One region of the Rhizobium sp. 11_C7_N12_5 genome, then DNA from elsewhere that is predicted to be linked to it. Evidence: riboswitches for the same ligand, from Rfam matches in the RefSeq annotation. Region 1 holds a riboswitch; the other holds the start of a gene.
The links. A riboswitch is a leader RNA that binds a small molecule or an ion and turns the genes downstream of it on or off. The one in region 1 is predicted to bind cobalamin.
Positions count from the first base shown of each region.

Region 2: it holds a riboswitch for cobalamin, as region 1 does, so the genes downstream of both, AB8B29_RS02175 (aromatic ring-hydroxylating oxygenase subunit alpha) here and AB8B29_RS28055 (ABC transporter substrate-binding protein) in region 1, are expected to answer to the same signal.

Region 1 is NZ_JBPWPY010000002.1:1,911,920-1,915,524, forward strand. It holds gene AB8B29_RS28050 (FecCD family ABC transporter permease) at 1-932, opposite strand, end outside; gene AB8B29_RS28055 (ABC transporter substrate-binding protein) at 933-1,949, opposite strand; cobalamin riboswitch at 2,115-2,372, opposite strand; gene AB8B29_RS28060 (methyltransferase) at 2,636-3,343, shown strand; gene AB8B29_RS28065 (hypothetical protein) at 3,316-3,605, opposite strand, start outside.
Region 2 is NZ_JBPWPY010000001.1:460,432-464,036, forward strand. It holds gene AB8B29_RS02165 (DUF6656 family protein) at 1-484, opposite strand, end outside; gene AB8B29_RS02170 (ACT domain-containing protein) at 589-1,002, shown strand; cobalamin riboswitch at 1,220-1,424, shown strand; gene AB8B29_RS02175 (aromatic ring-hydroxylating oxygenase subunit alpha) at 1,522-2,766, shown strand; gene AB8B29_RS02180 (hybrid-cluster NAD(P)-dependent oxidoreductase) at 2,769-3,605, shown strand, end outside.

The DNA of each region.
Region 1 (3,605 bases):
GAGACGATATCGGCGCCGACCATGAAGATCGCGCCGGCAAGCGCCGCCGCCGGCAGCAGCCGATCATGACTGGGGCCGACCAGAAAACGGGCCGCATGCGGGATGACGAGACCGACAAAGCCGATCGAGCCGACGATGCTGACGACCGCAGCCGTCATGAGCGCCGTCGTCCCAAGCAGGACGATCTGTGCACGCCGCACCGCAATGCCGAGCGAAGCCGCAGCATCGGTGCCAAAGACGAAGGCGTCCAGAACCCGGACATGTCCCATGCAGATTGCAAAGCCGACAATGGCAACCGGCCCCGAAAGATAGACATCCGGCCAGCGCACGCCGCTCAACGAGCCGAGCAGCCAGAACATGACACCCCTTGCCTGCTCGGCATTCGCCGATGTGGTGACGATATAGGAGGTGAGTGCATTGAAGAGCTGCGAGCCGGCGACGCCGCACAGGATAATCCGCTCGCTTGTGCCGCCGACGCCCGTAGCCAGGAGGCCGACGAAGAGAAAGGCCGCGATCGCGCCGAGGAAGGCCCCGCCCGAAAGGCCCAGGATTCCCGAGCCGAGACCGAGGATCATGACGCAGACCGCGCCGGTCGAGGCGCCTGCTGAAATGCCGAGCACATAGGGTTCGGCGAGCGGATTGCGCAGCATGGCCTGCAGGATCACGCCGCTCAGCGCCAATGAGGCGCCGGCGCTGGCGGCCACAAGCGCCCGGCTGAGCCTGTAGTCCCAGACGATACCCTGATGGATACGGCTCAACTCGAAATCCGTCCCCAGCAGCCGGTTCGCAACGGCCTTGGCTGTGGTGGCCAGCGGAATGGAAATCTCGCCGATCGACACGGCAAGGCTGATCATGAGCGCCAGAAGCACGATTGCGGCGATGGTGAGCGCCAATAGCGCCCACCGCTTCTGCCGTCTTGCGATCCCGCGCATTTATTGCGCCAGGCCGAAGGACTTGATGCCCTTGGCCAGGGTCTCGATGCCGTCGATGGTCCGGATGGTGGGATTCATCGACTGCGCGTCCATCATCACGAAGTGCTTGTTCTTGACTGCATCGAGCTGGCTCGTGACCGGGTCCTTCTCGAGGAAATCGAGCTTGACCTTGGGATCGTCGGCCGCGTAGCGCCGGCGATCCATCGTCGCGATGACGACCACGGCCGGATTGGCCTGCGCGATCGTCTCCCATCCAACCAGCGGCCATTCCTCCTCCGTCGTCACGACGTTCCTGGCGCCGAGTGTCTTGAGGATATACGCCGGCGCACTGTTCTTGCCGGCGATGAAGGCATCGCCGTTGACTTCCTTGCTCGAGAACCAGAACACGATCGGCAGGTTCTTGGCCTGTGCGCCGGCAATTGAAGCCACTGCTTCCGCCTGACGCTTCTTGAGGTCAGCGATCAGCGCATCGCCGCGATCCCCGACGTCGAAAATCCGCGCGAGTTCATCGATCTCCTGATAGATCAGGTCCATCGTGAAGAGTTCCTTGCGCACGCCGTCACCGCCGTCGGCATTGACCTTGGCAACGCAGTCGGTCGGCGCGATGTAGGTGTTGATGCCAAGCCCGGAGAACTGCTCGCGCTTGCCGACCGAACCTTGCGGACCGACATGCCATTCGAATTCGGCGGCAACGAGGTCCGGTTCCTTGCCGACAACCGCTTCGAAACTCGGGTCATTATCGGCAAGACGTGGGATCTTGCCGTTGGCTTCCGCATATTGTGGCAGAACAGGCCCGACCCAGACGGCCGTTCCGACGATCTTGTCGGCAAGGCCGAGCGACAGCAGGATCTCGGTCATGCCTTGACCGATAGACAGGATCCGAGCTGGAGCCTTTTTAAAGGTGACCTGCTGGCCGCAATTGTTGATGGTGAGGGGATACTGGGTCGCTGCAAAACCGGGAGCTGCGAAGCCGGCAAGGCCGAGCGCAAATGTAATGGTCGTCAGAAAATGGCGCATGAAAGATCTCGATAGGGATGAAAAACTGAGTGACGTCAGCGCAACAGCGCTCAGGCACACCGCAGCCGGTTGCGGAAATCCCAATCAAGAACGAAGAGTGCCGGGTAATATCGAAGGCTCAGGTCAATCATTCTCTGTCCCTTTCCGGGCATCCCCGCCCGGCTGATTGGATCGTGATTGACGGCAGGTCTCCTGGCTCGCGGATGTCTGACAATCATCTGCCTTCCCGCGCCGTTTCCGCGCAGTGGCATGGTCCGAAGACCCTGGGAGATGACCAGCAAGCTGGTCGCTCCGGGATGACCGGCAATCCGCTTACAGTTGCGGGGGCAGCCACGGTCTAGGTCCCCTTTGGGTCGCCCTCACCGTGTTCCCTATTAATCCCCGTAGAGTCTTCCTTGGGGAACCGTCGCATCCAGTTATGTCGGACGACCGCTCGCCGTCAAGCACATCCATCGACAAAAGCCGCGCAATGTTTCTTCTCTTCTCCACCTCGACGACGAGTTGCTCGACATTGAAGAACACGCTCGTCTCGTTGTATGAGAATGAAATGGATGCGTTCACATCCGGCGAAGTTCATTTATCGATCTGCATAATAGAATTCATATCTAAAACGCCCTGCGGGCCAATATATCGACATTATCACTGCTCACCAGACGGCGTGAGCCTAACCAAAATGATGGATGAAAATGCAACAGGGGACGTTTCCGGTCGAGCTGGCTGAATTGGCCGCGGCGTTGCAGGCAAAGTCGGGAATCTTCAAAGCCGATCAGGAGGCTTTGGCGCTCAGAGAAGAGGTCGAAAGCGCAGCAAGAATTTTCATATTTGACCACGAGACGCAGGCTGAGACTTTTACGAAAGCGTATGGAATTAAAAACGCTCTCAAATGCTGCCTAGCTTTGCTCTCCGCGAATATCGAACCGGTGAAATACGAAAACGTGCGCGACCTAGGCTGCGGCTCGGGCGTCTTCGGATTGACGTTCGCATTTCTCGCTACGAACCCGAGGCTGCACCTGACCTTCGTCGATCAATCGCCCTTACACTTGAACATCGCGCAAACGGTGCTGACGGATTCCGGTTGCGCCGGCGATTTCAGCTTTCTCAACCAGACCCTGCCTCCCGATTTGCCGTCGAATTCGGAGCTGGACCTCATATCCTATTGGTTTTGCGAAAACGGCCACGTGGCGAGCGATGCCAGTTTGATCGATCGCCTGATCGGTCGCGAAGCGATCATTGTAGACTACGAAAAGGTCATCTCGGGCATCGTCGACCATCTTCCAGAGCACCTTGTTGTAAAAGACCGCTGGTCGGTGGAATCGGACGTGCCCTTGCATATGAGGGACATCGTGGGAGATGAGAGCGTGAGGAGTTACGGGATCCACATCGTCAGGGCTTGATCCCACCAGCGGGCATTTCGATGCACAGGCAGGCTATTCGGATCAGTCGATCGAAACAAATCCGGCGTCTCGCAATATCTCCTGCCCCTGTCGCGACAGCTTCCTTTCCTGTCCCTTTGCCGGCACAGCGGCGCGAAAGCGGTTTCCTCCCACCGGCCGCTGCCGAGTTTCGCCGAACGAACCGCGATGCCGCAGAGCGGTTCGAGCTGGACGGCGATGTTGAGGGTCTGGTGCTGCAGGATGATGACGCGGTTCACGACAT
Region 2 (3,605 bases), on a different contig from region 1:
TCAGCTTCTTTTCCGACGCTTCCTTGTCCGGATGGACGGCGACGGCGAAATACATTCGCGAATATTTCAGGCTGATGTCTTCGAAGAAATTGTCGTTCTGGCCGAGGCGGGCAAAGAAATTGGCGATGTAGAAGGCCCAGCTTACCTCCTCATATTTCGCGAATTGCGTTCGCGCCGCGGTGACGTGGCAATAGCCGAGATGCGGCGTATCCCGCAGGGTGTGATGGAAGATCAATTTCGGAAAGCGGATCGACTGGTGAAAGCTGTTGAGACGGCCATGGGTTGTCTCGCCGGCGTTCCGCAGCTTGCTCGCCGTGCGTTCGGCCACTTCCTCGAACGTGAGGTAACGTCGCTCCTCGGCGAGCCAATGCGTCTTGTCGCGATTGATGCGGCCGGTGCGGAGAAATTCCGTATACCCCGCCGCCGGCGGTACCGGCTCCGGGTTGGCGGGTTTCTTGGCATCGAAATATCTGAGTTTTGCCATGCCGGCTCGCCATCGAGGTCTGGATGCCGAATGATAGATCGTCTAGCTTGAGCCGGGCTGAAGCGCGCGCTCTTGCTGGCGGATCGTTGAAAAGGATCAGAATCATGCCCGGCATTACCGATCTCAAGCTGCTGCTGGCGGACATGAAGCCGAATCTTGCCGAGGGCGAGTTCGTCTATTGCAGCGTGCCGGCTTCGGCGCTCGCCGATCATATTCACCTGGAGCCGATCGGGCTCTTTCGGGAAAGGGAGGGAGTGACGTTGATCCTTCCTCTGGAAGCAGCGCGGCAGGCAGGGCTTCCGACGGCCCCCGCCATGCGGATGATCACGCTCGATATCCATTCCTCGCTGGAGGCGGTCGGCCTGACCGCAGCCTTTGCCACGGCCTTGGGAAATGAGGGCATCAGCGCCAATGTCGTCGCCGCCTACTATCACGATCATATCTTCGTTCCGGCCGTTGATGCCGGCCGTGCGGTGGCGGCGCTGCAGGCGCTTTCGCAGGCGCACGCGCGCCTTTGATCGCCTGCCATCGGCGGACCTGTCGCATTCAGAATAAAGCGTCGCTCGCGAGAGGTGGGAGGATCACTATTCCTGCATCCCACGGCGATGCATAAGAGATTGAATTGTCTTCCTATATTGCCGCTATGCGCAACCGTCCGGGCGTCTCGTTTCGTCTGTCGCCAATTTCGAAGCCGATGTCGCATTGTAGCGCAGCGGCTGAAGGGGCCGAGAGCTATGATGTCATCAATCTCAAGGTGCCGTCTGCTAGGGAGGCGGAGAATTGGGAAGCCGGTCAAAATCCGGCGCTGCCCCCGCAACGGTGGTGGAGTAAGGCATGGCGGATAAAGCCACTGGGTCGGGTCGACCTGGGAAGGTGCCATGGGGTCCTGGCGACAGGGCCGCTCCAGAGCCCGGAAACCAGCCTTGGGCACATATGGTTTACTGACCGCGGCGGGCGGTCGGGACATTGCTTTGGGCCGTTCCCACCGGCCGTGCATGTCCTTCGCCCGTTTCTTGGTACTGCGCAAGGATAGGCAAATGGATATCAGCAGCAATGTTCTGCGGCAATTGAAGAATCGCCGTGAGGGTTTCAGCCTGGAGCAGCCCTTCTATACTGACCCGGATTACTTCAAGCTCGATATGGAGATGATCTATTATCGGGATTGGCTGTTCATCGGCCATGATTGCGAAGTGCCTCGCGCGGGTAATTATTTCACCGTCCAGATCGGCGATTATCCCGTCGTCATCGTTCGCGGTCGCGATCAGGTCATCCGTGCCTTCCACAATAGCTGTCGTCATCGCGGCTCGCGGGTCTGCACGACCGAGCGCGGCTCGTCGGCAAAGCTCGTCTGCCCCTATCACCAGTGGACCTACGAGCTGGACGGCTCGCTGCTCTTCGCCCGCCAGATGGCCGAGGATTTCGACAAGAGCCAGTACTCGCTGAAATCGGTTCACTGCGAAAGCGTCGGCGGCTATATCTTCATCTGCCTTGCGCAGAATGCGCCGGACTTCGCGCCGGTTCGCGCCACGATCGAGCCCTACATAGCCCCTCATCGCCTCAGCGAGGCCAAGGTCGCCTTCCAGAGCACCATCATCGAGAAGGGCAACTGGAAGCTCGTCTGGGAAAACAACCGCGAGTGCTATCATTGCGCTGCCAACCATCCCGAACTCTGCCGCACTTTTTCGGAAGCGCCGACGGTGAGCGGCGTGCAGGGGGCAATGAGCGATCCCGTGATCACAGCTCATTGGAAGCGCTGTGAAGCTGCCGGCCTGCCGAGCGAATTCAAGATCTCGCCGGACGGACAGTTCCGCACCGCACGCATGCCGCTGATCGAAGGGGCCGAAAGCTACACCATGTCCGGCCAGAATGCCGTCAAGCGGCCGCTCTCGCCCGATGTGACGATCAACAACATCGGTACGATGCTGCTGTTCCATTACCCGACGACCTGGAACCACATGCTCGGCGATCACGCGATTTCCTTCCGCGTCCTTCCGCTCAACGCCGAGGAAACCGCCGTCACCACCAAATGGCTGGTGCACAAGGATGCGGTCGAAGGCGTCGATTATGATCTCGAAGAGCTTACTCACGTCTGGACTGAGACCAACGATCAGGACCGCCGCATCGTCGAGGAAAATGCCTTCGGCATCCGCTCGCCTGCTTACGAGCCCGGTCCCTATTCGGAAATCCATGAAGGCGGCGTCATGCAGTTCGTCGAGTGGTACTCGAATTTCATGATCAACCGGCTGCAGGGCGATCAGGCCAAGCTGTCGGCGGTTGCCTGAGCATGAACATGACCGTCTCCCTCCGTCATCGACATCTCGACCAGATGCAGCCCTGGAGCGACAGGCAGCATCTGCTCGAATGCCTCTCGGTCACGCCGGAAGCGCCCGATGTGATGACCTTCACATTCGGGTCCGACAAGGACAACTGGTTCCGTTACCTGCCGGGCCAGTTCGTGACGCTGGAGCTGCCGACGGCGCCCGAGCCGGTCATGCGCACCTATACGCTGTCGTCGACACCGTCGCGGCCCTTTTCGGTCGCCGTGACCGTCAAGGCGCAGAAGGACAGCATCGGCACGCGCTGGATGTTCGAGAACCTCAAGCCCGGCATGCGCATCAAGGCTTTCGGTCCCCTCGGCGATTTCAGCCATATCCGCCATCCCGGCGAGAAATATCTCTTCGTGTCAGCCGGGTCCGGCGTGACCCCGATGATGGCCATGACCCGCTACATGGCCGACACGGCGCCGTTGTCGGACATCACCTTCGTCAATTGCTCGCGCAGCCCGGCCGACATCATCTTCCGTTCGGAGCTGGAATATCTCGCCCGCTTCATGCCGAACCTCAATCTCGGCCTGATCGTCGAGGGCTGCGGCCGCACCGAGCTCTGGTCGGGGCTGAAGGGTCGCATCGACAAGGCCAAGATCGGCTTGCTCGCGCCGGATTTCATGGATCGCACGATCTTCTGCTGCGGTCCGGAAGTCTTCATGGATGCGGTCCGCTCCATGCTGGAAGCGCATGGCTTCGACATGTCCCGCTACCATCAGGAAAGCTTCCAGCCGGCGAATGCGGCAACGCCGCTTGCCGAGGTCACCGACGATGCGTCGACTGAAGCTGCAACCACG